DNA from 4 places in the Lentibacillus juripiscarius genome. Region 4 is predicted to be linked to each of the others. Evidence: riboswitches for the same ligand, from Rfam matches in the RefSeq annotation. Region 4 holds a riboswitch; each other region holds the start of a gene.
What was found. Region 4 has a riboswitch for thiamine pyrophosphate ahead of tenI (thiazole tautomerase TenI). Riboswitches for the same ligand answer to the same signal wherever they lie in the genome.

Region 1: another riboswitch for thiamine pyrophosphate. It lies ahead of tenA (thiaminase II); the one in region 4 lies ahead of tenI (thiazole tautomerase TenI).
Region 2: another riboswitch for thiamine pyrophosphate. It lies ahead of thiT (energy-coupled thiamine transporter ThiT); the one in region 4 lies ahead of tenI (thiazole tautomerase TenI).
Region 3: another riboswitch for thiamine pyrophosphate. It lies ahead of thiW (energy coupling factor transporter S component ThiW); the one in region 4 lies ahead of tenI (thiazole tautomerase TenI).

The regions. Positions count from the first base shown of each region.
Region 1 is NZ_JBHUNA010000022.1:28,867-36,266, forward strand. It holds gene ACFSUO_RS10905 (NUDIX hydrolase) at 1-82, shown strand, start outside; gene ACFSUO_RS10910 (ZIP family metal transporter) at 136-951, opposite strand; gene tenA (thiaminase II) at 1,351-2,037, opposite strand; TPP riboswitch at 2,121-2,221, opposite strand; gene guaC (GMP reductase) at 2,326-3,309, opposite strand; gene ACFSUO_RS10925 (Eco57I restriction-modification methylase domain-containing protein) at 3,473-5,791, shown strand; gene trhA (PAQR family membrane homeostasis protein TrhA) at 5,871-6,518, opposite strand; gene ACFSUO_RS10935 (LLM class flavin-dependent oxidoreductase) at 6,646-7,400, shown strand, end outside.
Region 2 is NZ_JBHUNA010000033.1:19,431-26,830, reverse strand. It holds gene ACFSUO_RS13660 (L-lactate MFS transporter) at 1-1,035, opposite strand, end outside; gene ACFSUO_RS13655 (Glu/Leu/Phe/Val family dehydrogenase) at 1,614-2,993, opposite strand; gene ACFSUO_RS13650 (hypothetical protein) at 3,081-4,502, opposite strand; gene ACFSUO_RS13645 (hypothetical protein) at 4,636-4,767, opposite strand; gene thiT (energy-coupled thiamine transporter ThiT) at 4,878-5,450, opposite strand; TPP riboswitch at 5,568-5,671, opposite strand; gene ACFSUO_RS13635 (M3 family oligoendopeptidase) at 5,942-7,400, opposite strand, start outside.
Region 3 is NZ_JBHUNA010000005.1:63,805-71,204, reverse strand. It holds gene ACFSUO_RS03130 (WD40/YVTN/BNR-like repeat-containing protein) at 1-738, opposite strand, end outside; gene panF (sodium/pantothenate symporter) at 901-2,343, opposite strand; gene ACFSUO_RS03120 (YhdT family protein) at 2,340-2,624, opposite strand; gene ACFSUO_RS03115 (DUF4064 domain-containing protein) at 2,960-3,388, opposite strand; TPP riboswitch at 3,590-3,706, shown strand; gene thiW (energy coupling factor transporter S component ThiW) at 3,791-4,282, shown strand; gene thiD (bifunctional hydroxymethylpyrimidine kinase/phosphomethylpyrimidine kinase) at 4,318-5,121, shown strand; gene thiM (hydroxyethylthiazole kinase) at 5,122-5,892, shown strand; gene thiE (thiamine phosphate synthase) at 5,896-6,504, shown strand; gene ACFSUO_RS03090 (MerR family transcriptional regulator) at 6,636-7,376, opposite strand.
Region 4 is NZ_JBHUNA010000038.1:100,205-107,604, forward strand. It holds gene ACFSUO_RS14660 (MoeB/ThiF family adenylyltransferase) at 1-538, opposite strand, end outside; gene ACFSUO_RS14665 (thiazole synthase) at 538-1,302, opposite strand; gene thiS (sulfur carrier protein ThiS) at 1,303-1,506, opposite strand; gene tenI (thiazole tautomerase TenI) at 1,616-2,317, opposite strand; TPP riboswitch at 2,375-2,485, opposite strand; gene ACFSUO_RS14680 (sodium/glutamate symporter) at 2,565-3,980, opposite strand; gene ACFSUO_RS14685 (ABC1 kinase family protein) at 4,309-5,982, opposite strand; gene ACFSUO_RS14690 (Cof-type HAD-IIB family hydrolase) at 6,323-7,102, opposite strand; gene ACFSUO_RS14695 (chromate transporter) at 7,269-7,400, opposite strand, start outside.

The sequences.
Region 1 (7,400 bases), on a different contig from region 4:
TTATCAGTATGATGGGAATGTCATTTGGGGTCTGACCGCCATGATTATGTATCATTTTGTCGGGCTGCTAAAGACGATGTAGGTTGTTTGGGCAAGAGGGGTGGGAGCGGGACAAGGGACAGTCCCCGCGTCCCGTTAACCTAATGCAACATCGAGAATCATCATGATGGCGAATCCGAACATGACGCTCATGGAGGCAAGGTCTTTATTGCCGTTTTCCTGTGAGCTTGGGATGACTTCTTCAGCCACGACGAAAATCATTGCTCCTGCCGCAAAACTGAGTGCATACGGCAAAAGGGGCTGCATAATAGTAACCGCCAATGCTCCAATGACACCGGCTATCGGTTCGACCATGCCAGACATCTGTCCATAAAAGAAACTTTTCCTTCGTGCCATTCCTTCACGACGAAGCGGCATCGAAACGGCCAATCCCTCTGGAAAGTTCTGAATTCCAATGCCGAGAGCTAGTGCAATGGCACCGCCGAGTGAAGCCATTGGCAGATCGGCGGCAATTGCTCCGAAAGCAACACCAACAGCAAGCCCCTCCGGAATGTTATGCAATGTAACTGCCAAAACAAGCAGCGTACTCCGTCTTTTTCTTTCCGGGTTGATTCCTTCAGCCTGATCCATCTTTAAACCCGGATGAAGGTGCGGGAGTAATTTGTCTGCTCCCCATAAGAAAAAGCCACCAAGCAAAAAGCCAATTGCGGCGGGAACCCATGCTGGCACAGGACCTCCCTCCGCCTTCTCTAATGCTGGCGCAAGTAACGACCAGAAACTTGCGGCAATCATGACACCGCCGGCAAAACCAAGCATACTGTCCATAAAACGCTGATTGAACCCTTTTGTTGTGAAAACCAGTGCTGCACCTAATGCAGTCATGCCCCATGTGAAAAGAGTAGCAATCGTTGCCTGTGCGATTGGATTCAATTCCAGAAAAAAATCAAACATAATTAATGCTCCTCTCCTATATTTTGATCCGTTAATGGTCAGAATATGTTTCAATGATTAAAAATTGATTAATTATGGCATTTTTGTTTTGTGCACACCTAAATGTTTACCTAAGGAAACTTTTATTGACTATGGAAAGTATACACCTGCTCCAGTTGGATGTCAATTGCTTAAGGGCTGTCCCGCAGGTACTTAGAAAGACTCAGCCATTCCATCTGTCGCATGGCGTGTGCCGAAGTATTCTTGTGAGGTCGTCCACACTTTCTCTTTTTGACGTTATAAAAAAACGCAAAGACCGAAAATTCGTCTTTGCGCCTGTGCTGAGACTGTTATTTTAAAACTAGGTATTGTATGAAAAAACTTCCCCCTAAATTAAAAGAAGGAAGTTTACGAGTTATGTTATACAGTTGGTTCGACTGGCCAGAATGATTTATTTTCGGCCATATTCCAAAACATATATTCAAAATAACTTGTCTTTACAATAATTTCTTCTAGTTCTTTCTGTTCATGCTCAGGTTTTCCTTCCGCGATATTATTAATAAGGTTGATGCAGTCTTCCGCGATTTTTGTGAATTCTTCCGACGAATACAATTTAACCCAATTTCCATAAAGCTCATGTTCGGTTGCACCTGGCCATGTGGCAAGTTCTTTTCCGATAAAATTATAACTCCATGCGCAGGCCAAAACCGATGCGATCGCATTTTCAACGCCGCCGTTTTGCGCTTTATTTAACATATAGCTTGTATAGGCTGTAACTGTAGCGGACGGTTCGGTTGCTTCCAATTCCTCATTTGAAATGCCGAATCTCGCTGCGTACTCCCGGTGTAAATCCATTTCATAATTCATTGTACCGGAAAGTAAATTTGCAAACATCGTCATTGTCTTTAAGTTATGCGCTTTTGCAGCTCCAATTGCAAATACGCGAGAGTATTCAATTAAGTAAATATAGTCCTGTTTCATATAGTGCTTAAACTTTTCTTCATCTACATTCCCTTCGCCGATACCTTTGACAAAGGGATGCTCCAAATAAGAATTCCACAAAGGTTTTACCCGCTCAAAAACGCGATCACTGAATTTTTGTTCCATAGTAAATAGCTCCTCTCCTATTTCACTAGGGGGAGCATAAAAAATCATTTACCGCTAAAGCAAAACTGACTACATCCATAAATCCTTCATCATTTCCACTTCCCTACGCTAGTATGAACTAGATCAGGTTCAAAGGGTCAAGACTTACCTTTCTCAGCAATGCAATGCTCCCCTAGTGTTTTTTTAATTATTCAGTTAGCTATTATGGTATACGCAAATAATACGTCTGTCAATTCCTGTTCCTTTGTAAAATGAAATATGGTGCAGGTGTTTGCGTTGGTTCCATGACTAATATACTTTATCCCCATTAAATATGGAGTTTTTCACGACGACATAATCCACATGACGGATCGCTTCTAAACTAGACCCACCGGCATAGGATATGGAGGATTGCAGATCCTGTTCCATTTCCTGCAATGTATCTTTTAACGAACCTTTATGCTCCACGTACATTTTCTTTCCTTCTACATTTTTCTTTTCACCCTTTTGGAATTCCGAAGCTGAACCAAAGTATTCTTTATACCGTTTCCCATCTTTTTCAACTGTTTCACCAGGGGATTCATCGTGACCGGCAAACAGGGAGCCAATCATGACCATCGTCGCACCAAAACGGACGGATTTTGCAATATCGCCATGTGTCCGGATACCGCCATCAGCAATGATTGGTTTAGTCGCTGCCTTGGCGCACCATCTTAGTGCCGCTAATTGCCAGCCCCCGGTTCCGAAACCCGTTTTTAATTTTGTTGTGCATACTTTTCCAGGGCCTATACCAACTTTGGTTGCATCTGCACCAGCATGTTCCAGTTCTCTTACAGCTTCCGGTGTGCCAACATTACCAGCAATCACAAAACTGTTTGGCAAATGTTCTTTAATGTGGCGGATCATGTTGATGACCGCATTTGCATGGCCGTGCGCAATATCGATGGTAATGAAATCCGGTATAAGCTGTTCATTCGCAAGTTGTTCAATAAACGGATATTCTGTTTGTTTAACACCGACGCTGATAGAAGTGAACAATTCGCGTTTGTTCATATCCTGAATAAAAGCCTGACGTTTATCTGGTTCAAACCGGTGCATGACATAAAAATATCCGCCGGCAGCCAGCTCAGCCGCTATGTCCTCGTCCATAATCGTTTGCATGTTGGCCGGTACAACCGGAAGTTTAAACGTATGTCCAGCTAAAGTAATGGATGTGTCACATTCAGATCGGCTGTTCACGACACATTTGGCCGGAATCAGCTGTACATCTTCATAATCGAATACGTTTTCCATGAATATCTCTCCTAATAAACGAATGTTATATTAAAAATCAAATTAAATGTTCGTACATTTCGTACTATACACGAATCGTTTTGGTATGTCAAAACTGGACGATCACTTATACTATTTGTGCTATAATGTGGGTGATTTGCACCATTTATAAGCGGGTGAAACAATGCGGTATACTACACTGAGCAGGAATGAAACAGATAACCGGTATCACAATAGGGGTACAGAACACGATATTTTCAAAGCTTTTTATCAGGACTATCAGGAGATCCGGGAAGAATTGTTCGGGCATTTACGGAAACATAATAGAGAATGCAGCAATTTAGTTATTTTTAAAAAGGCACAAAAAATTCTAGATCGTGTTATATTCATTTGTTTTTGCGAGGACACTGGCCTGGTGTCAGCTCATCTATTCCGGGATATCGTTCAAGCCAACGAACAATCGTCTGACAGAAATGGAACAACTCTATGGGCTCAGCTGAAAGAATGGTTCGATTCGATTGATAAAGGAAATCCAGAGATGGGTATCAACGGGATCAATAGCGGCCTATTTAAGAAAGATACCGAATTAGACAAACTAGTTATTCAAGATGATATTTTTTCGTCGTTTGAAAAGATAATCAATTATGATTTTTCGACAGAGCTTCATGTGAATATACTAGGGCATGTTTTTGAACAGTCGATCAATGACATGGAAGCCATAAAAGCGGAAAACCTGAACGAAACATTGAATCCGGTGGGAGGGAAACGGAAGAAGGATGGAGTATTTTATACATCTTCAGGTGTTACCAGACTATTACTGGAGGAAACATTGAACAGCTGGATAGAAGATAGAAAAGGAGAATTGCCGGCAGAGGAGGACAAAACTTTTTACCATGAATTGCAGGAACGGCTGGAATCGGTTAAAATTCTTGATCCCGCCGCAGGAAGTGGCGCATTCCTGAATACGGCGTTTGATATGCTGGTTTTGGAAATGGACAAAATCAATAAAGAATTAGGTGCAACGACCAGCTATCGCTCTGTCCTGAATAATAATTTGTTCGGTGTCGATTTGAATGTAGAGAGCATTGAAATATGCAAGCTAACGCTGTGGCTTAAAACCGCCGGCAAAACGAAGCAGTCGGCATCATTGGCTGACAACTTCAAATCAGGAAATTCAATTATTACTGATCCGGCGGTTTCCAACCAGGCATTTGACTGGCATAAGGAATTTCCGGAGATTATGAAGGCGGGCGGGTTTGATATTGTTATCGGCAATCCGCCATATGTTTTCGAAAGGGATAAGGCATTCACGGATGCGGAAAAAGCGTATTTTCGTACCTATTATCACTTGGCTGACTACCAGCTTAATTCCTATCTGTTATTTATCGAACGCTCGTACCATTTGCTGAACGACGGCGGCTGGTTTGCATTTATTGTCCCTAATACATGCCTGACGATTGATTCCTTTAAAAAGATGCGCCGATTTTTACTGGAGCATACAGGCAACCTGAAGATTATCAACATATACGAACCCATGTTTGAACAGGCAGATGTGGATACGTGTTTTATCATTTTCCAGAAAACAGCACCGACAACGGTGAAGTTAGGTGAATATGGTAATGGCAAGACGGATATTGTCGCCGAAGTACAGCCGGATGCATTGCTCGATGACGAAAGCATCATTAATATTTCACTGATGAAAAACCGCCGCGCTCTGGACATCATGAAAAAGATAGAAGGAGGCAGCCGTGAATTAGGATTAATTGCCACAGTGAAATCGGGACTGGTGGCATACGAAGTTGGCAAAGGTGAACCACCCCAGACAAAAGCAATGAAAGAAAACAGGGTATACCACAGTGACCATCAAATAGACAATACATATTGGATGTATTTGGAAGGGCGGGATGTGTGCCGCTATTCTATGGACTGGGGAGGCAGCTGGCTTCAATATGGCCCGAACCTCGCCGCCAGACGGAAGGAGGAACTCTTCACGTCACCAAGGATTTTAGTAAGGCAGATTCCTTCCAAATCAACATATGCAATCCATGCTGTCTACACGGAAAAAGAAATAGTAAACGACCGTAACTCCAATAATATTATCGACTTTCAAAGAGACCCTATGTTTCTTTTAGGTGTAATCAATTCCAGGATCATGACGTTCTGGTTCATCTATAAATTTGACAAGTTCCAGCGCAGAACATTTCCGCAATTGAAAGTGAAAGATTTGGAAAAGTTTCCGGTCCCGGAAGTTTCGGAACAGAAAATGAAACAGATATCGGAAGCAGTTATACAAATGCTGCAAGTCCAGCGGGAAAAAAGCAATCTTTTGCATACCGCGAGACAGGATATGTATTCTAAAGACAAAGGAAAAGCGATGGGTGCACTGAATGTACAGGAAGAAAAGCTGAATGAACGAATCGATCAGCTCACAGCAGATGCGTTTGGACTGGATGAAGAAGACCTGAAGCTGATTGACGCCAATTTAGAAGAATGCTTGAAGTGATCTGTTCATTCGATAGACAAACCCCCCTGCGCATTGCCACAGGGGGGTAACATTATCGCAAGTCTCTGCCACTGCAGTATTAAAGCACGTAGCCGTACACACAGATGAAATGAAAGAGACTGCCAATCAGTATAAAAACGTGAAAGATTTCATGGAATCCCATGTGTTTAAATGACAAAAACCGTGGCTTGAGCCAGTAAATGAATCCGCCAATCGTATAAAACACACCACCGAAGAGAAGCATTAGCATGCCTGCAGTTCCGATAATCGGAGCAAGCAGCGGGCTGAAGAAAATGACAATCCAGCCCATGGCGATATATAATACAGTTGATAACCATCTGGGCGCATGAAACCAGACTAGCTTGAAAGTGACCCCAGCACAGGCGATGCCCGCTATTACCGCAAAGAGCACCCAGCCGGTATTGCCACGCAGGCTGATCAGACATAATGGTGCATAGGTTCCGGCAATCAGCACAAAAATCATGGAGTGGTCAACCCGGCGCAGAAAGGCGATTATATGATCCCGTGCAACCACCATATGATAGGTTGCCGAAGCGCTGTATAAAAGAATCATGCTTGTACCGAAGATAGTGACAGCGGCTACAGCAAGGATCGATCCGGATGTCTCCAGTGCTTTAACAATTAAGGCAGCCAAGCCAATGACCGACATGATTGCGCCAAATAAGTGGGTGAGCCCATTGACTGGCTCACGAATAGAAAAACTCAACAATATCAGCACCTTTTCACACGTTAGCAATTTTCCAAAGTATATACCAACAATAGATGTATAGCAATAGGATTTCAAATGAAAAGAAAGCTGCTGAGTTAATTTCACAGGAAAGAAGGTATCATGAATGAAATGGAGTATATTAGACCAGTCGCCTATTGCTTCAGGCAGTACTGCACAGGAGGCGTTGCACGCTTCTGTTGATTTGGCGGTTAAAGCAGACGGATTAGGGTATACACGTTATTGGATTGCAGAGCATCATGATATGGGTGGTCTGGCGTGTCCGAATCCCGATGTGATGCTTGGAATTATCGGTTCAAGAACAGAACGCATTCGAATCGGTGCAGGTGCTGTCCTCCTTCCGCATTATAAGCCGTTCCGCGTGGCGGAGACGTATAATTTGCTGGCGACACTGTATCCAGACCGCGTAGATTTGGGCATTGGGCGAGCGCCGGGCGGATCTGCGGAAGCATCAATGGCTCTTTCTGGAAACTTTTTGGAAAATGTGCGGCATATGCCGGAATCACTTGATGAATTGCGCAAATTTTTACAGCAAGATTTTTCCAAAGATGATATGTACGCTAAAATAAAGCCGTCACCTGTACCGGAAGCACCACCGGAGGCGTGGCTGTTGGGTACAAGTGAAAAGAGTGCAATTTTGGCGGCAGAATACGGACTGCCGTATGTGTTCGGCCATTTCATGAGTAATCAGGATGGTCCGAGCATTATGCAGCGGTATGCGAAAACAATGACGGAAAAGCACCCGGACAAAGAAGCAAAAAAGATTGTAGCAGTATCCGTCATTTGTGCTGAAACAACAGCTGAAGCGGAAGAACTCGCCATGAGCAGTCAGTTGTGGAGCGTTCAGCAGGCGAAAGGGGA
Region 2 (7,400 bases), on a different contig from region 4:
TGTTCCAAACAAATCCCCAATGTAAGCTGGAACGGATGAAAAACCCCCTCCGTAACAGGAAACGATAGCATACACAAGAATTTGAAATAAAATCACCGAAGTTATAACTGGTAGCAAAAAGTAGGAAACAATGCCTGTAATAAAAAATATCGTATACACATTCGGTCGGCCAATATAGTCGGAGATAGCAGCCCATCCAAGTCTGCCAGCGCCATTGAAAAGTCCCATGATCCCTACCATCGCAGCTGCCGCAACGGCTGACATACCGGTAATTTCCTGACCAATTGGAGATGCAACAGAGATGATAGCAATACCTGTGGTAACGTTAAGAAACAGCATCGTCCATAACATCCAGAACGGTTTCGTCTTAATAGCCTCATTGGCTGTCATTTGGGAAAGGTCTTCTTTTTCTTTCTTCGGTTTATCAGCTTTGTCAACCCGCATTCCTTTTGGTTTCCACCCCTCTGGAGGCGGTGCAAGATACTGCGATGCAGCCATCATGATGATCAAATAACTTGCTCCCAAAATATAAAATGCGTTGGAAATACCAACTGAACTGACCAGAGCCTCACCGGCCGGCCCGCTGATAAGCGACGCAAAGCCAAAGCCCATGATCGCAAGCCCCGTTGCCAGCCCCCGGTGATCCGGAAACCATTTTACAAGCGTTGACACTGGTGCTATATAACCGATCCCGAGTCCAATGCCACCAATAACCCCGTAAAAGAAATACATTAAAATCAATGATTCAAAAGCAGTTGCCAAGCCAGTTCCCATCACACCCACCCCAAAAAACAGAGCGGATAACATTCCGGAAATGCGCGGACCCCTTTTCTCCACAAACTTCCCCATGAAAGCCGCCGAAAATCCTAAAAGAAAGATTGCAATACTGAAAGCAAGGGAAATCTGACTTGTGCTCCAGCCATACGCATCAGCCATCGGGTTTGTAAAGACACTCCAAGCGTACGCCGATCCTATACAAATATGAATACCTACCCCGGACAAAGCAATGAACCAACGATTTTTAACTTTCTCCATGTTTCCCCTCCCGCTGAATCAATCCATTGATGACATGCGTGATCACATTTTATGTTTATTTAAAAATGCTGGAGAGTATGTAGTATTTTCATGAAAGAATAAATAATTAACTATTGATGTAACAATGAGCGACTGCTACGGGAGAAATCCTCCACTTCGGGCGTTCATCACGCCAATGAGCGACCGTAGCGGGAGAATTCCTCCACTTTCGGGCGTTCATCACGCCAATGAGCGACCTCTGCGGGAGAATTCCTCCACTTTCGGGCGTTCATCACGCCGATGAGCGACCGCAGTGAGCTTCTTACTCCACTTTCGGGCGTTCATCACGCCGATGAGCGACCACAGTGAACTTCTTACTCTGCTTTCGGGCGTTCATCACCTATATCCATTTATTAAAAGATTCAGTGCTTAAACGACCACATATTTTGATATTAAAAAACGCTTGGATAAATAAGGTCTATCCAAGCGTTTTTGTCAGTTCATTTAATTGTTAAAATCCTGCTAAGCGATAGGTGATTTGATATTTTTCACAGTAAGGGAAATGCTCAATGAATAAATGCCTTTTTTCTGATGGACGTTCAGTACAGTTTCCCTTGCCTGAACAGGATTGTGGAAATCTTCATTACAGCATGAATATAACAGTTTTGCCGCAATGGGAATGGATCCCCGTAAAATTGCGGGTATATCGTATCAAATGTTGCTTTCATCTGATCAGTCAGCCGGGTATACACTTCCTTTTCACTCAGGAACTGCGTTTCTCTTCCCTGCAGCCACTCCAGATACGACACAATGGCACCACCGGCATTGGCCAAAATATCCGGAATGATAATGACACCATTGTCACTTAAATACGTATCCGCTTCACTTGTCATGGGTGCATTGGCTGCTTCCACGATGATCTTTGCTTTTATATCCTCCATATTATTCCGTGTCACCTGTGATTCCAGCGCTGCCAGCATCAGAACATCGGTATCCATTGTCAGCAAATCATCTCTGTCCCTGATTTCTGCTTTGACTTCTGCTTCTTCCAGTTGTTCCTGGTCCACCGGCAGATCCCCGCCATTCTTTTTCACAAATTTCACCAGGCCGGGGATATCGAGGCCATCAGAATTATAAAGCGTCACGTTCCGGTCGCTGACGGCCACAATGTTATTATTTAAATAATCACACTGGTATGCCTCTAAAGCTGCGACAGACCCAACATTCCCGAAGCCTTGCACGGCAATCGATAGTTTTTTGTCAGCGTGATCGAGTGCGGTTTGGGCAAATTTATTATCGCGTTCAGCCAGCCACTTCTCCTGCTCCTTGACGAAATCGTGCAGCATGTAGCGAAGGGAGAAATACACGCCTTTCCCGGTTGCAGCACTTCGGCCAAGGGATCCACCATTCATGACACTTTTTCCGGTGAAGCTTCCCCTGTACGGTTTTCCCGGCTGGATGCTTTTATATTCGCCCATCATCCAATCCATCTCTCTACTGCCTGTTCCAACATCCGGTGCCGGTATATCTTTATCAGGTCCGATGATTTCACTGAAGTACTGGACATACTTTTTGCAAACCAAGTTCAGTTCTTTGACTGAGTATTCCCTTGGGTTGATGATTACACCGCCTTTTCCGCCGCCAAACGGGACTTCGTGCAGTGCATTTTTCAGTGTCATCAGGGCTGCCAAATTTTCCACTTCCTCCTCTTTGACAGACTCATGAAACCGGATGCCACCCTTATACGGACCCAAAATGTTATTGTGCTGGACACGGAATGCCGGGACCCGCTCCACTTTCCCGTTGTCACGGGTGATGCGCAGATACGATTTATTAATATGGTTCGGTGTTGACAGAATTGATGCCAGTGAGGAAAAGGCCTTTTCTCGTGATTTCCCTGTTAGTTCCGGCAGAAATCCATCATCATCCATGAGCGCATCCAATGATTCCTGAATAATAGTTCCTGTATTATTTCCCATAAAAAACAGCCTCCATATTAAAATAGTGGTACGTCTACTATTCCATACCCGTTTTTCCTTTAATTTCAACATGATAGCTGTGACCGGCTAGAACAAGAACAACGCTAATGCTGTCGATAACAGCAAGCCGAAAATGACCGGTACAAAGTTTTTACGGACCAGATCCATAACGGATACACCGCAAAAACCGGCAATTGCAATCAGCGATGACCAGGCAACAATCGTTCCGCCACCGGTCCAGATGGAGCCCATTTGTCCGATTGCCGCAAGCGTCCCGGTATCAATGGCTCCGTTTTGAAGAGATGCCGCAAGTGCGCCAGTTAGCGGCAAACCGGAAAATCCAGAACCATCAAGCCCGGTGATGATGCCAATAATCAGCACGCTGAATGCAGAAAGGAATGCACTTTGCGGCAGGAATTCCTGCGACGATTTGACAAGATCAAACAGCAGGCCTGGTGCGTTTTCATCCATTCCGAGTATGCTTCCGGAAAAATCAGAGCTGCCAAGGAAAAAGAAACCTGCAATGGGGATGACCGGGCCCATTGCCTTAAAGGCAAACACGAAACCTTCTGTTATGTGATTAGTGATATAGTCCAAAGCATTCTGGCGGCCAAACGCCACTGTTGACAAGAGCAGCAGAATAACCGCAACACCACCGACAAATGCCGCGCCATCGCCACCTTCAAACCCGGACATCCGCCCGGAATAAAGCTTCGTGTACATCATGTAGGCGACAACAGTGGTCAGGGCAACTGGAACAAGAACGGCGAATAGTTTGCTCCATGCCTTCAGATGCGTTGCTTTTGACTTATTTTCGGATTCTTTAGCAGTTTGCATTTGATTCATTTCAATTTCATTCATTTGGTCATCTTTGGAGCGGATCGTCTTGCGGTAGAGAAAGTAGGCCAGCCCAATCGCTGCTATCCCTGCTATTAGCGAAAGTACAAGCGCCCTATCCGCGACAAGCGCCGTATCAATCCCCGCCGATGTGGCTGACAGATTCGGAGCCACCTGCACAATGTAGTCCGAAGACAGTGCCATTCCCTGCCCAGCCAGCGCAACTGCAACCGCCGCCGTCATAGCAGGAAGGCCGGATCGGATAGCTGCAGGAACCAGCAGTGCACAAATGAGCGGAACAGCCGGCGTCGGCCAAAAAAATAGAGAAATAACGTACGTTACAGCAATCAGTACAAAGAAGGAAACATGCCCGTTGATCATCAGCTTCTGAATCGGCTTAATCATTCGCCGATCAGCGCCAAGGTCTCTGAGCGAATGCAGCAACGCCATCATAAAGGTGATAATGAGGAAAATATTGAAGAGTTCTTTGGCTGCGACAAGGTTTGCGTTAAATATGGCGGTAAATCCGTCGATAAGACTCCCTTTGTAGACCCAGGCAATGACAAACGTGCCAAGCAACGTTGGCAGAACAACACCTTTGCGAAAAATCATGGTCAAAATGATGATCAGTGTAAAAATACCATATAGCGCATGGGATATGGTCAGTTCCACATCAACCACTTCCTTCCTTTCTCGACTGTGCTATAGCCTATGCACAGGTGAAAGAAGCGGTGCAACCCTTGTCAAAAATACACACCTATTTACGAATCTTAAGAACGCTCAGGAAAGAATTCGAGGTCTCAACTCATTTCGATCCATTCTCATCGGCGCAATCATTGCACATCAGTTTTCCGTCCTCATGAACGCCGTCAAAAAACCCATTCTCGCAATAGACATTTTCACCACATATCTGGCACTGGCCAACCAGTTCGCGCATGAAATCACCCCTTTAAAAAGTATATCGAAAAAAACGACCCTTTGTATACCAAAGAGTCGCATGTTTGCAGAATATTCTTCATTACGATGGTGATGTGAGCGGTCCGAACGTTATGCTGCCTGCACTAATGTCCTCGGCTGTTTGTGGAACAGCAGGAAGACAGCAATCGAGCAGATGATAAAGGACGGGATAATATAGGATACATTATACAGGAATGAATATAACCAGACCGATTGTCCCTCCACTGCCGATTCAAAGAACACAACACCGGCCGCGAAATGGGCTGCAAACCGAAGCATGCTGCCAAGGAATGCCCCAAGTGTAATATAAGTCAGGTACGTTTTCACATGACCGGATTGAACCGCTTCCTGTATCTGCTTTGCAAAAACACCGGCAAAACCAATCACCGTAAAGGCCAGCATATAATCGATAAGACCCTGGACCGGATGCAGTACATATCCTGTACCAACGGCAACCTGCAGAATTCCCCACAAAAAGCCCGATAGCAAACCACCTTTAAGCCCCCACCGGAAAGCAACGATGAAGACAGGGATCATCGCCAGTGATACAGAACCACCCTGTGCCCAGAGCTTAATAGATAAAAACGGAATAATGTCCAGCAGTAATGCCAGTGCTGTAAAAACAGCCACTTCAATTAAAAACAGCGTGCGATTGGAACGCATCAACATTCCTCCCCTTTGCAGACGGAACCATTCCGCCTATCATTTTTTGAACACAAAAAAAGCAATGCCAAGGGGAAGCTTCCTGATGGGAAATTCCGCTCACACTGCTCTCTATTCCATCAAAAAAGCCGCCATCCCTACGCTAGCACTAACTAACAGGTTCGAAGGGTCTGAACAGCAAACTGTTCACTCTCAGCCATCCGGCTCCCCTTGAAGGCTTCTAACCTATGCTTTTTTTGCTGGTTTCAGAGGTTGTTCAAAAAGTCCGGTAAAAATGACACTTCGAATTTCTTCGTTGGCTTGCTTTTCCGTCGCTCATGTATTCATTTACATACACTCCGCTACTCAAAGCAGCACCGCCTTGAACTTCTTGGTCCTTTTTATCCTCCTTTTTGAAGCCACATTTTCAGTATAACGCATTATTTGCAAAATAACAAACACTTTCTGAGACAGGTTTCGGGCGGATCCCATCGGACGGGAACCACACGGAATCATGCTTCTGTCAGCGAAAGAAATTCCTCTACATCCTGAACACATAGCTTTATCGCATTTTCCCAAAAATCTGGCTTCGTCAAGTCAACGTTCAGATGTTTGGCCGCCAGTTCCTCCACGGTCATCCGGCCGGTGTCACGAAGTAAGGCGATGTAGTCATCCTCAAAGTCCCCGTCCGATTCCTGGGCGTGTGCATAAATCCCCAGGCTGAACAAATAGCCAAATGTATACGGGAAGTTATAGAATGGCACACCGGTAATGTGGAAGTGCAGTTTGGACGCCCAGAAATTCGGATCGTACTCAGAAAGTGTTTCACAATACGCTTCTTTCTGTGCGTCGACCATCAGTTCCTGTAGCCGATCCACAGACACCATCCCTTGCTTGCGCTCCTCATAAAAGCGCTGTTCAAAAATAAATCTGGCATGGATATTCATGAAAAATGCAACACTGCGCTTCACTTTGTCTTCCAGCAATGCGCTTTTTTCTTCTTTTGTCTCTGCACTTTTCACCGATGCGTCAGCAACAATCATTTCAGCAAACGTTGATGCCGTCTCTGCCACATTCATGGCGTATCCCTGGTTCAGCCCATGCAAATCATCCATAACGTGCTGATGGTACGCATGCCCCAACTCGTGTGCCAATGTCGCTATATTGGCGGCCGACCCGGAATACGTCATGAAAATACGTGTTTCTTTACTGTCAGGAAAACTGGTACAAAACCCTCCCGGTTGCTTACCAGGACGATCCTCCGCTTCAATCCAGCGATTTTCAAACGCCATTTCGGCAAAATCAGCCATTTTCGGGCTGAATTTCCGGAATTGATCAATAATAAAGCTAGCACCTTCTGTATACGATGATGTTTTCACCGAATGGGAAATGGGTGCATTCACATCATAGAAGCTTAATTGATCCAACCCTAATATATCCGCTTTTTTCTCCAGAAACGTTACAAAATGGGTTTTATAGCGATTAATTGCACCCCACATTGCATCAAGTGTTTCCTGTTTCATCCGGTTAATGGCTAATGGCTCCTTCAGCACATGCTTCCAGTCCCGGTGTTTATATTTTTGCAGGCGAAACCCAGCGAGGTGATTCAATGTCTGGCCAAAAAAGTCCGCATTCGCCCCCCACGCCTTATCCAGCTGTTCAAACACATGCTTGCGCACCGAACGGTCAGGATCATTTAGTTTATTTGCCGCCTGACCGACTGAATAGGAATGAATTTCGCCATCTTCTTCTATATCCACATTCATATTGCCGACAACCGTGTCATACATCTGGCTCCAGCCTTCATACCCGTCAACTTCCAAATCGCTGATCAGCGCCTCCTGCTCCGGTGATAGCAATTCTTTCGCACGATTTCTCCGTTCATCCAAAACAAAACGAATTTCCTGCAAATCCGGATCTTGCAGCACATTTTCCCACTTCCCGTCATCAATCAGGGTCCATTTTTGCTCC
Region 3 (7,400 bases), on a different contig from region 4:
CCAGGTGTTTCCGGCATCTTGGGTTACATAAACATCCGGTGCTTGAGGATTAATAGTTCCAAACGATAGAAATCCCGTATTTTCATCGGTAAACCCACCGTCTGAAATCAATCTTGTTACATCGGAATTATTTGTTTCCTCCCATGTTTTTCCGCCGTCATAGGTTAGAAAAACACTGGAATATTCTTGTGACATCGTGCGCCCGCCGGAAATAATGACATAGCCAAAGTTTTCATTGAGAAATGCTATTTTCCGAAACCGCATGGCAGGAAAATGCTCCGTAACAACTGCCTCTTGCCACGTTTCACCTTGATCAAGTGAATACGTCAGTAAAATTTCTTTATCATTCCAGTCCGATCCCTCTGCATACAAAAATGCAGTACGATCCTCCGTTAGAATATAGCTATTTTCAATCAGTTCCTGTTTATTTCCGCGATATTCTCCGTCAAATAATTTATCTTTTTCAATAGGAACGGTAATCCAATTGTTCCCTTTATCAAATGTGATGCTTAACTGATCGTTTTGTAAAGAATAGTCGATGGCGTCTTCTGCATACAGTGGTTGTTCTTTATCGGATTGTTGTTGTTCTGATTTATTTTTCGATTCCCCGTTATGTTCCCATTCAATTGTTTGAGGGCGCTGCGGAGGTGTTATCTGAGTAGACGTTTGATAAAAGATGGTAGCAATGATTAAGCCAATCATCATTAGACCAGACGCACCAAAGACAAGGTTTTTCAAAGCGTAGACTCCTTTTTGCCGTTATTAATAGGAATTTTCCATTACAAATATTTTCCTTTTAAACTTTTATTTCAAGGAATTTCTAAAAATCATTGTATTTTTTTCGGACTCATGAACGGGGTGAATTCCGTCCATCACGCAATTCACCCTGTTTCCGTCAAGCTATAATGCTTCCTGCCCCAGCACTTTCTGCCGCGTCCCCAAACTCACAGCCACATACGCAACGAACGCGAGCACGACCGGCAGTACGACTGAATGCAGTCCGAATGGCTTAGGGAAAAATGTATCCGACAGAATATACAACCCGACACCGGTTACCATGGAGGCAAGTGCCCCGTATTTATTTCCTTTTTTCCAGTACAGCCCCATCACGATCGGCCAAATAAATGCCGCCTCAAGACCGCCAAACGCGAACAGATTCAGCCAGATAATTAAATCAGGCGGATTAAGTGCCATCAAGAAGACGATAACACCCAGAATTGCTGTTATACCGATACTCAGTCGTTTCACCCGCTGCTGGGATGCTTTGGGTTCCACATAATTTAAATAAACATCTTTTACGATTGCGGAACTCACCAGCAACAGTAAGGAATCCACCGTTGACATAATTGCTGCCATAGGTGCCGCTAGTACTATACCTGCCAGCCAGTTTGGCAAAACTTCCAGCGCAATGAGCGGCATAACCTTATCTCCCACTTCGATGCCTGGCAGGATCGGCCGAGCAAACACACCAATCAAATGCATGTTTAGCATAATCACACCGACAACAATTGTCCCGATAATCAACGCGCGATGCATCGAACGGGAATCTTTATAGGACATCGCCCTGACTGCTATCTGCGGCAAAGCGACAACCCCGACACCGACAAGAATCCAGAACGACGATACAAATGCCGGTGACAGGCCGCCATCCGCACCGTATGGGGTGATCAGATTTGGATTTTCAGCAGTGAGATCGGATATAATATTGGAAATACCGCCTCCAGCAACAATAGTCGCTACCAGCAAGATAAGCGTGCCGGCAAACATGATTGTCCCTTGAATAGCATCCGTCAGCGCTACGGCCCGGAAACCGCCGATAGTCACATAAATCAAAACGAACAGCGCAAAAATAAATAAGGCTGTCGTATATGGGATACCGACCAATGATTCAATCAGACGGGCCCCGCCAATCCACTGGGCTGCCATTGCAGAAAATAAAAAGATAATAATACTGAATGCCGAAAACAGGACAACCCATTTGGACCGGTAACGCTCCTTCAAAAAATCAACCATGGTCAGCGCTTTATATTTTCGCGTAACAATCGCAAATTTTTTACCTAGTACCATTAACACAAAATACCCTGTCGATACTTGTGTCATCGCTAAAAGTACCCAGCCAAGCCCTTCCGTATATGCCGTTCCCGGACCGCCAATAAAACTGCTGGCACTGCCATAGGTAGCTGTCATCGTCATCGCCAGAACGAACCCGCCGAGACTCCTTCCGCCCAAGAAATAGTCCTGCATAAATGTATTGGACGCTTTGATATACTTCCCGGCCCACATGCCAACGCCAAATATAACCAGCAACAACCCGATTAATGGAACTAATGCCTGCCAATTCATGTCTCTTCTCCCTCTTCTTCAAATGAAACTTCCACAAACCATTTCTTCACCACAATCGTGACCAGTACTGCCATCACAATGAACCCGAGCACACAGCTATAAAAGAACCACGCCGGCAGTCCGAAAACATACGTGTAGTCGGACGGATCCTCCCCGCCAAGTCCATAGGCAAACGCAAACCACCAAATAAAATTAAAGATAGCCAGTCCCACCCCAAATAAAGCTTCCCGGTTGGCAACTTTATACCGTGGGTCGCTCTCGGACGTATTTTTTTTCTTCACTCCCATGTACCTCCTTTTAACGCTTTCCAAAATTCGAGCCCAATTTACAAACTACCTCTTATTAATATAACGGATAGAATAGCTGATTGTAAATATTCGAAAAACTCCTTTCACCCTATCATAAAGCCGGGATTCAAAACACAAGCAAAATAGACGGAAATGTCGTACATGAAATAATTGATATCAAAAGAGAAGAATTGAAGAAAAAATGGGTTTATGTGTGTTTTGTGGTCGTGATTAACTCGAATATTCGTTTATGACTATTAAGCTGAATTTCCTTCTTTTTCATCAATATTAAAAAGAGTAACCATTTGAGTTACTCTTTTTTAACAGGTCTATTCCACTGTTATTGGTTCTTGCTTTTTCCGTGCCAGACACATAATGCCCGCAATCAGGTAGAATAATCCACTGAATATTCCGGCGCCAGCGGTTACAACCGCACCAAGAACGGCAGTCACAATCAAAATAATACCGGCAGCTTTTGGATTTTTGTCACCCTTCATAAGCACAATGGAGACGATCCCCAAAATAAGTGCCAGCACTGAAACAATAATCAGAAACCAGCCGCCGCCCTGGAACATTTCCAGCATAGCATCCATATCACCTGCTGCCACTTCCGGCTGTTGCTGCCTGACTTCTTCTTTCGTCTGATCCCAAATTGCTTCATTGTTAAAGAGCCAAACCATAAATGCACCGACCGCGGCAAAGAAACCATAAATCAAAATGCCAACGATGGTTAGTACAATTTCTCCTGTTCTGTTCATGCCTATACCTCCCCGAGTCATCTTCTGCTACTCTATGCATTCCTTGGGCTGCATTATTCGAGTCAGCATGCTTTCTTGATTGTATCATAAATCCATTGTTGCTTTCCTCCATTAAATAGTGGAAACTTGTTTGAAACTTTGAAAAAGACATGACAAACTTACCTTACTTTGTTACACTTAAGTGGACTAAAAATATAATGCGAGAACTACTAGGGGTGCCCAGCAATCGTGGGCTGAGAGGAAAGGCGTTCTGAGCTTTCCGACTCTTACGGACCTGATCTGGTTAATACCAGCGTAGGGAAGTAGTCTGACAGAATTGCTATCAGCTATTTCAAGCCAGGTCCAGTCTATGGATCTGGCTTTTTTCGTTTGGATCCACCCCTTACCGAAAGGAGGGTCTACGTGAATCGGACACGGTTATTAACGACGATGGCCGTTTTTGTAGCAATTGGAACACTTGGTGCACAGCTCTTATGGTTTCCGGCCGGTGTCGCCAAGGCTTACCCGGTGCAGCACGCGGTCAACGTCATGGTCGCTGTCACACTTGGCCCCGGTCCGGCGGTTGTGATTGCCTTCATGATTGGCCTGCTCCGGAACATGCTTGGCCTTGGTACATTATTAGCTTTTCCCGGCGGCATGATTGGTGCCTTTCTAGCAGGTTACCTCTACAAAAAAACCGACAAAATAGCAATGGCTGCGGTCGGGGAAGCCGTGGGTACAGGAATAATTGGTGCACTGTTTGCTGTTCCATTTGCACGCGTGCTATTGGGCAGTTCTGCTGGTGCCCTTTTCTTCCTTCCTTCGTTTCTAGTCAGCAGTGTAACCGGGGCATTAATCGGCTGGTTTGTTGTATCCAAAGTCAAACAAGCCAGAATCATGGAAAACCATGTTTAAAAAAGAACTCCTTAAACAGAAAGGATGATCCATTCATGAACAAAGTCGAATCAGCATTAACCATAGCCGGCACAGACCCGAGCGGCGGCGCCGGTATCCAGGCCGACCTGAAAACCTTCCAGGAATTACAAACGTATGGGATGTCCGTCATTACATCGGTCGTCGCCCAAAATACAACAGGTGTCCAAGATGTGCAGCATATGTCAGGATCTATGATTAAGGAGCAGCTGGTGTCCGTCATTTCCGATATCCCATTCCAGGCATTTAAAACCGGCATGCTAGCTAACATTGAAATCATGGATGCCGTTGCAGAAAAGATTTGTGGATTGACTGTACCATATGTCATGGATCCCGTGATGGTAGCAGCCAGCGGTGATCCGCTAATTTCAGATGATGCCCAAACGTATTTGTGCGAAAAATTGCTCCCCCTGACGACGGTCACAACACCGAACATCCCAGAAGCAGAAGCAATCACCGGCCAAACAATCACAACACCGGAAGATATGCAGCAGGCAGCCAAACAGATTGTGCATGATTTTGGCGCGAGTGCCGCACTTGTCAAAGGCGGTCATATGCGAGGGAAAGCGGTGGACTTTTTATATGATGGGGATCGGATGCACACTTTTTCGGCAGACCGGATTGACACAAAAAACACACATGGAACCGGCTGCACCTATTCAGCAGCTATTACCGCTTATATTAGTCACGGGTATACATTACCGGAATCCGTGAAAAATGCTAAAGATTACGTAACCGCGGCCATTCGCCATTCACTTTCCATTGGCAACGGAAGCGGTCCTACCAACCATTGGGCACAGCGGATGGAAAGGGTGAAATAGATGAATCAAACAATCATCCAAGAGGTGCGTGAAACAACGCCGTTGATACACCATCTTACCAACCAGGTCGTAATGAACTTTTCAGCAAACGGCCTGCTGTCATTTGGAGCTGCACCAGTCATGGCAAAAGCTGAAGAAGAAACCGCTGAAATGGCTGCCAATGCAAATGGCCTCTTACTTAATATCGGCACCTTAACGTCACAAGAGCTTCCTGCCATGATTAATGCAGGTAAAACTGCCAATGAACGAGGGATCCCTGTTGTTCTGGACCCGGTCGGTGTCGCAGCAACCCCATTCCGGACCAATGCGGTAAAGAGGATTTTAAGTGACGTACAGCCAACGATCATCAAAGGAAATGCAGGAGAGCTTGCTCATCTCGTCGAAATTCCGTGGGAAACAAAAGGCGTCGAATCGGTTGGGGATGGCAATGCTGATGAGATTGCATTAAAGGTGGCCGAAACCTATCAATCTGCCGCAATTGTTACCGGAAAAACTGATGTCATATGCATCGGCAGCGAAGTCGTTCATAATCACACCGGCCATCCGATTTTAGGTAAAATAACAGGGGCTGGATGTCTGCTGGGCTCGATTTTAACAGCTTGCCTGACAACCAACAAATCTATTGAACAGCAAGCATTAACGGCCGTCCAATTTTACGGGTTGGCCGCAGAATACGCTGCTGAAAGGCCGGATGTCAACGGGCCGGGAACTTTTCTCTCCCATTTTATTGATGCATTAGCCTATGACCCTGCAAAACTGGAAAGGGAGTAATCAATGAATCTTAGAAAATACTTCATCATGGGAAGTCAGAACTGTAACCGCCGCGACCCTGCAGATATTCTGAACGAAGCAGCTAATGCCGGGATTACCGCTTTTCAATTCCGGGAAAAAGGAAAAGGTTCGCTATCCGGTCAGGACAAACGAAAATTGGGTTATAAACTCAGGGATATCTGCACCAGGCATCATGTATTGTTTTTTGTCAATGATGATATCGAATTAGCCGAAGCACTGGATGCGGATGGCGTCCACGTCGGTCAGGACGATATGCCGCTGGAAAAATTACGGGAGATATTTCCGGATAAAATCATCGGCTTATCTGTATCCAAGCAGAACGAAGCCGACAATAGCCCTATTCAACTGGCCGATTATCTCGGTGCAGGACCAGTTTTTGCCACATCCACAAAAGATGATGCAAAACAAGCAGTCAGTCCCGATTGGATTACAACATTGAAACGGCACTATCCCGGCATGCCGATTGTTGGAATTGGCGGGATCACAGACAGAAACGCTGCCACTGTCATGAACGCCGGTGCGGACGGGGTTGCCGTTATTTCAGCGATTACGAAAGCTGATGATATAAAAGCAGCTGTCGAAAACCTGTAATCATATCAGAAGGCCGCAGTATTGTATGCTGCGGCTTATACTTATAATCGTCTTCCACTAGTAAAAGGTGTCTTATCATTTTCTAATGATAAGACACCTTTTTGTAATTGGATTCGATTGTAATAGTGACATTACTTTTTATTCCGGTCTGCATACACCGCCATGGCATCACGCATGAAAACAGTCAAGCCTTCACCATATTTATCAATATTTTTCGTGAAACGCTCGTCATCGACATACATTTGGCCGAGTCCTTTGAATGCATCAAGCGAGTAACTGCCGATCTTATTTAAGTAGTCATACCAAACTTTGATTGCTGCTTGCGCCTCATCTGAATCAGGGGATTTATGGCGAATGGCTGCAAGGTCTTGATAAATATCGTCAAACTCTTCACCCAATACTTTTTGTTCATCTTTGGACATCTTGTCGATTTTTGCATTCGATTCGTCAACAACTTTGTCGCCCCAGCGTTCGCGTGCCTCCTGTTCGTACGGGTTATGGCTAAAATCAAAGCCGGCAAACTTTTCTTTATCACTCATCTGAATCGCTCCTTTCGTGTGATGGATGGTCTTATCAATTGTTGCAATCATGTTATCCAAGCGGGCACGCTCTTCAAGCAGCATGTTTCGCTGGACCTGAAGCGCCTCCTCCCTGTCAAATGATGGACTATTGATAATGTCCTTTATCTTTTTCAAAGGGAAGCCAAGTTTTCTAAAAAATAGTATTTGCTGCAATGTTTCAAGATTCTTTTCTGAATAAATCCTGTAACCGGACTCCGTTGTTTGTTCTGGTTTCAGCAGTCCGATCGCATCGTAATGATGCAATGTACGCACACTGATTCCAACTAGTTCAGCCACTTCTTTCACTTTCATTATTTAGCCTCCCTTTAGGATTTA
Region 4 (7,400 bases):
TCAGCCCGCCAATGGGAATGTCACCCAAGAGACAATGCAGGCACGGGGATTTCCCCGGAATGACGGCATAACTCACACCATAACTGGCGACAATCGACCCATAAATCCACGGAATGCCGTATTTTTGAGCCGCGTCATTGATTATCATGCGGATTTCAAAATTATCGGTAGCATCCATGATTAAATCAACGCCAGGGACAAACTGCTCCATTTCAGCCGGCGTGATATCAACAATATGCGCCTCGATTGTCACATCAATGTTAATCGCTTCCAATCGTTCTTTAGCGGAAATGACTTTCGGGATATGGTTTTTGGCATCTTCCTCCGTATACAATTGCTGCCGCTGCAAATTGCTCCACTCCACGTAATCCCTGTCGACAATGGTCATTTTGCCGACACCGGAACGAACAAGCACTTCCGCATTTCCAGTGCCAAGTGCACCGGCACCAATCACCAGGACATGCTTGTTCCCGAGCAGGACCTGCCCCTCTTCCTGAATACCGGAAAATAAAATTTGCCTGGAATAGCGTTCCACCATTAGACACTGATTCCTTCCATTGGACTGCTCGCTGTGGCGTATCGTTTTGTTGGAATGCGCCCTGCTTCATAGCCAAGCCGGCCAGATTCTGCCGCAAGTTTCATCGCCTCAGCCATTTTGACCGGGTTGGATGCAGCAGAAACGGCCGTGTTCAGCAGCACCCCGTCCGCGCCAATTTCCATTGCGGTCACCACATCTTTCGGGGAGCCGATTCCAGCATCGACAATGACAGGAACCGTTAATTGCTCGATGATTAAACTTAAATTAAGCGGATTTATAATTCCCTGCCCGGATCCGATTGGGGAGGCACCCGGCATCACAGCATGTGCACCCAATTCCTCCAGCCTTTGCGCCAGCACTACATCATCGGACGTATACGGGAGCACCGTGTAGCCTTCTTTCACCAATTCCTCTGTCGCTTTTAATGTCTCCACCGGGTCAGGCAGCAATGTTTTATCACAGCCAATCACTTCTACTTTAATCATGTCACAAAGCCCGGAAGCATTAGCCAGCTTGGCGGTGCGCACCGCTTCTTGTGCTGTTTTGGCACCAGCCGTATTTGGCAGCAGACTGTATTTTTCTACATCAAGTTTTTCCAGAAAATTCGGCTGAGAAGGCTCAAAAATATTCATCCGGCGCACCGAAAACGTCAAAACATCTGTTCCAGAGACATTTACCGCTTCTTTTTGTACATCAAAGTCAGGGTACTTCCCTGTCCCCAAAAATAACCGTGAGTTAAATTGCTTTTCACCAACTGTTAACATTCAACCGCCTCCTACAAATTGTACTAATTCAATCTTATCTCCATCGGCCACTTCCTGTTGTGTGTGGTAGTCCTTATCCAGAATGTCGCCGTTATGTTCCACAATCACAACAGATTGGTCGATATTAAAATACCGCTTCACATCTGAAATGGTTTTCACTTTTTCCGGCACTTGAGCGCTATTGCCGTTGACAATGAGTCGCATACGTTCACCTCCTTAATAGATTGGCAGACAGTCACATGCTCCCCGAGCTGGCACACAAGTGGATTGTACATCCAAGTCAAAACACCCTCGCCCGCCAGATGCAAGCCCATCACCACACCGCTTTTTCGTCCCCTACAGCTGCTAATTGACGCCGGTAGCTCCTGACAGCTTCCAATGGGTTCCTCGCCAAAAGCACCCCAGATAGAACCGCAATACCACTGGCGCCGGCTGCCAGGACATCCCGTGTGTTTTCAGGCGTTATACCACCAATTGCAATAACCGGAACCGTTGTACTCTCGGCGACGTCCTGCAGATTTTTCAGTCCTCGAGGTGCCAACCCTGGCTTTGAACCGCTTTCAAAGATGTGTCCATACACCAGATAATCCGCCCCATGATCCGCGGCGTTTATCGCTTCATCTGTAGAATGAACCGAACAGCCTATCCGCAAGTGATCATAATAGTTTTTGACTTTCGGCAGGCCAATGCTTTGATGGGTCAGCTGAACGCCCCGTACTCCTGTGACATGTGCCACCGCAATCCGATTGTTCACAATAATCTTCTCGCTCGGTACGCCTTGGGACAAAAGTCTATCGATGGCTTCCACCATTTCTTTATCCGTCCACGTTTTTTCACGAAGATGGACAAAATCAATATACGGATGTATCTGTTTAAGAATAGAGACCAACTCACCAGCGGACTGCTGCCCAGTCGAAATAATATGGAATTCCCGAATCGCGCATCCCCCCTTTTGGCTTTGGATTGGGTTTGGATCTGGCCCGGCTAATAGTTTTCTGACAATACAAAAAACCACTTTCCATAGACGTCGGAAAGTGGTTTTCACGCTTATTCAACCATGAATGAAACGCTGCTCAACTACTTGCCACTTCCCTACGCCGGCCTTAACCGTCTCAAGTTCAAAGGGTCTCAAAGTCCATCACTTCGATCTCAGCCTTTTTAAAAGGCACCCCTAGTGGAATCTAAGGTTATAAAATTTTGTAAAAACAACATAGCACGAAAATTCAAAACTGTCAACGGGACGTGGAGGGGCCCCGCATCCCTTAACTTTTCTTCTTACCGAAGTACAAGAGCCCCATCAGCAGGCCTAAGAGGCACATGACGGCTGAAATAATGAGAAATGGAATCGGGCCGAATTCAAAGATGAGCGGTACGGACAGCGATGTTACAAGTCCGCCGCCAAGCAGTGGCTCAAAGACTAATTGTTTATAGCCAAAGCTTTCAAACGCGGGCGAATCATTTTTCGGATCAACCACACGCATAAGCAATAGTCCTGTTGCTGTTACACCCATTGATTGCCCGAAGTCCCCCATGGCACGTTCGAACCAATAGGTCGGAATAATACGCGGTGCTAACACAAGCACACCGAATATATTCCAGGTAATTCCCAATGCAGCTAGCAACAGGAATGGAATAATGTGGTTACCGATGACATCAAGCGAAATCGTACCAATTGCCGTCACGACTAATATATCCAGCGCAAATCCCTGGATACGGCTGATCATCGGCCGGTCCAATATATGGTTCTGGTCTAGTTTGCTGAAAATCAGCTGCACAATAATACCGCCTATCATGGCCAAAGGAAACAATGGAATATACGTCATAAATTCCGAGCCTGTCATAGCGCCCCAAGTGACGCTTTCCAGCCAAATCAAAAATTGCAGTATGAGATAGCCGACTAACACAGCAAGTCCAACAAGCGCAAAATGCAGTGACAGCGGTTCAATCGATTCTGTCCTGACCGTCATATTAGCGGCAGGTTCCCTGTTCTGAAATTCCATAATCCCTCGTTTTCGCAGATCAGAGAAACCTTCGACGTTTTTGATTACTTGTGTCTTATTTCTTCTGACACCCCAATTGATCAAAATAATGCCGGCAACGACACCGGATATTAAACCGACTGTCGCCAAGCCAATGGACAGATCATATGCTTCCTCAAAGCCAAGATCCTTGAACGTCTCGCCCATGCCTGCCGCTGTTCCGTGACCACCTTCGAAGGCAATTTCAATTAAGGCTCCGGTCATCGGCGGCAGTCCGAAAAGCGGCGATAAAACAAGAACAGCCAGCAATATCCCTAACACATATTGGCCCCAGCCCATCGTCCAGCCAAATGAAAGCTGTGCACCGGCTAAGCGCCAAATCTTTTTGATGCCGGGGATGGTCGTACCGAGGAATAAGGATGCAAACACAACATTAATCATCAGTCCGGGCAGCGTTCCCCAAACTTCTGTCACTTGCGGAGGGATGAGCCCATTATTTAACAATGAGTCACTACCGGCAAACATTCCTAAAATCTTCCCCAACACTTGAGGACCGACCAATAACGCCAAAAAACCTCCAATAATAGAAGAAGGCAAAAATAGATTCTGCGTCCACTTCACCCTGACGCGAATCCATTTACCAAGCAGTAAAAACAAACCGAGATAAAGCAATGTAAAGCCAATCTGTTCTGCTGACAAAATAAAAACCCCTTTATGATTGCTCATGGTGTTATCGTGTTACAGAGGGATAGGAAAACTAATCACAATTTTATATTATACCACGTTTCTACCAGATATGAAATCGTTTCACTAGATTTCTGGGACATGGGGACAGGCTTACGGTTCCACCAAATTTTGGAATCGAAACATAGGGGCGGGGTCATTTTCCCAGCGGCGCCATCACAGTCAGGACTGGCAGGTTGGGACAGATGCCGGATTGGCCGGGTCCCAGACGCCTCGATCAAGCCGGGACAAGGAGCCCGTCACTGAGCCCGTCCCCGCGTCCCGGTGCGCTGTCAGCTACCTGTTACATGCGGCCGGAGCGGATGATGGTAATGACCATGAGGATGAACATGAGTGTTGCGATGACGGCTCCGATTTCAATGATGGGCAGCTCCCAGATGACGGTGCTCTGGTCGGTGATGGCCGATCCGATAATTAAACCGGCCATCAGGATGCTGAATGCGAGCATAATAATGCTGAACGACAGCCGGTTGCTGATTTTATCAAAACGGTGAAGAAATCGCTCTGCCTGCTTCACATTGATATCAAGCCCAACACGGCCCCGCTGCAAGGTCGACATGACCTCCTTCACATCACGCGGCAGGCCAGTAATAATTTCGAGATTTTCTGCAATTTCACTCATGGAATTGCGCAGTATCCGCCGTGGGCTGTACCGTCGCTTCAGCACCTTGCGCGCATAGGGCTCGGCCGCTCGCATAATGCTGAAGTCCGGGTCCATTCGGCTAATAACCCCTTCCAGCGTCAGAATTGTTTTGCTGAGAATCGCCATTTCAGACGGAATATCAATATAATGGTAGTATGCAACCTGAAAAATTTCGATAATAATTTTTCCAAGACTCATATCCTTCAGCATAACGTTCGCATAACTGTCATGCAGCGCCTCCAAATCGCGCTGGAACGCATTGATATCGGTTTTTTCGCCAATCAGATCCATTTTAGAAAAAATCTTGATCAGGGCCTCCGCATTGCCGTTATGCAGATGGACGATAATGGAGGCAAAATGGTACGTCATCTCATCACTGATCCGTCCAACTTCGCCAAAATCGAGAAACGTAATCGTGTTTTTAGGCAAAATATACACATTGCCAGCGTGCGGATCCGCATGAAAAAAACCTTTATCAAGAATCTGCGCGAACATCGCATCGGCCAGCCGCTTAGCAATCAGGTGCCGGTCATAGCCTTCCGCATCAAGCGTGTCAACATCGGAAACTTTAATCCCGTTCACTTTTTCCATCGTCAGCACTTTTTTGGTCGTATAATCCCAATAGATCGTCGGCACACGTACGAACATCTGCTGCTGAAATTGCTTGGCGATCCGCTCGCCGCTGCGCCCTTCCATCAAGTAATCAAGCTCATTCCTTAATGAAATGGACAACTCATGAATGATGTCTTGCACCCGGTAGCGTTTCGCCCAGACCGTGCGTTCCTCCAGCATTTGCCCGATTTTTTCAAGTATCTCAAGATCCGTTTCCATCACAGGCTTTAAGCCGGGGCGCTGCACCTTGACCACCACTTCCTCCCCGGTAAAAAGCCTGGCCGTATGTACCTGCCCAATCGACGCCGTGGCAATCGGTTCCGGATCGACATGGTCAAACACATTGTCAAGCGAATCCTCAAGCTCTGACTCAATCGTGTTTTGAACATGATCGAACGAAAATACTGACACATGATCCTGCAGCTGCTCCAATTCCGTAATAATCTCCCGCGGAAGCACATCATGCCGTGTACTGGCAATCTGGCCAAGCTTAATGAACGACGGCCCAAGCTCCTGCAGCGTCAAGCGCAGCCGCCTTCCAATGCTCTGCAGATTGACATCAGCATCGCTAGGGACCTTCCCCCTCGACAAATCCCGGTCCGTAATCCCAACGCGAAACAAAAAGTAACCAAACCCATACCGAATAAACGCATTCACAATCTCCTGATACCGCCGCGTATGCCTCAACCTCCGCTCAAACACCCAAATCAGCTCCTCCGGGACACGGGGACAGGCTCACTGTCTTAGCCCCCACACGTGCGGGGACGTGGGGACAGGCTCCTTGTCCCAGTCATAAGTTCGTTACGAATAGTATACTATCTTAGCATAGTAAAAATTACGCTGCCACGCCACGAATTCCCTTTTAGAGGTAGATTCTAAACGGAAATGAATTGAGAAAGTGCCTGTCACCGCCCGAATTTTGTCGAATTTATTGAGTGGTATTGAATGGAATGAGTTCAAGTAAAGTCTGCTCGATCGATTTGGGTCGCGCGCCGCACAGGTTCAGCGACTGCGCTCTCACAAATTAAAGCCACTCCCCCCCTCATCTCAACAACCCAATTTTCTTTAATCCATGCCAAATTCCATCATCATTCACGTCTCTTGTAACTGCACTGGCTGAATCCTTCACAACATCGGGAGCATTGCCCATGGCGACGCTGTTTTCAATCGACTGAAGCATTTCGATATCGTTCAGCCCATCGCCAAATGCATAGACAGCCTCGGGAGAAATCTGCAGATGCTCAAGCAAACGATCGATGCCCGCTGCTTTGGAGCCGCCGGCGGGAATGACATCAACAGAGTAATCGTGCCAGCGGATAAACTCCAGCTGCTCGAATCGGCGCACGTACTCCGCTTCACTTCCATCCTCACAAAACAATAGCGCCTGATATACATCGCCCGTCTTGTAAAACGCCGGGTCATATATCACTTCCTGCTCAATCTTCAGCGAATCAATCGCCGTCTGAATATATGGGTGATGCTCTGTATTCGAATACCAATTATCATGGCTCAGATAAATCAACGGATGAGCCCCAGCCGCAGCATGGCTTTCCAGTTCACCCAGATCAGTTGCATACAGCGGATTTTTGTAAATAACCCGGTTATCATGCACCACATACTGGCCATTAATACTCACATACGTGTCCACATTCAGCTCGTCCAGCAGCGGCCCAAACGTAAACGGTGCCCGCCCTGTCGCAAACGTCACCATATGCCCTGCCAGCTGCAAATCCGCAATCGCCTGTTTCGTGGATACCGGTAGCTTTTTTTCATCATCAAGAAGCGTTCCGTCAATATCAAAGAAGATTAACTTTTGTGTCATATGCAACCTCGCTTTTAAAACTACTATTTTCCTACCATTCTATCACATTTCCCGGAACGCTGGGACAGGCAACTTGTTCCCGCATCCCGGCAGCGGAAAAACTGAACCTGTCCCCACGTCCCAAACAACTATGGCCACCACATAAAAGTGATGGCCATTAAATAGCTTACAAAACAAATCCACCATACACTAGAGTACCTAATATCACAAAAGCTGGATGGACTTTGAAACGTTCCATTAATAAATAACTGGCAACTATAAGAAACGCTGATTGCCATATCCCGATTCCTTCATATGA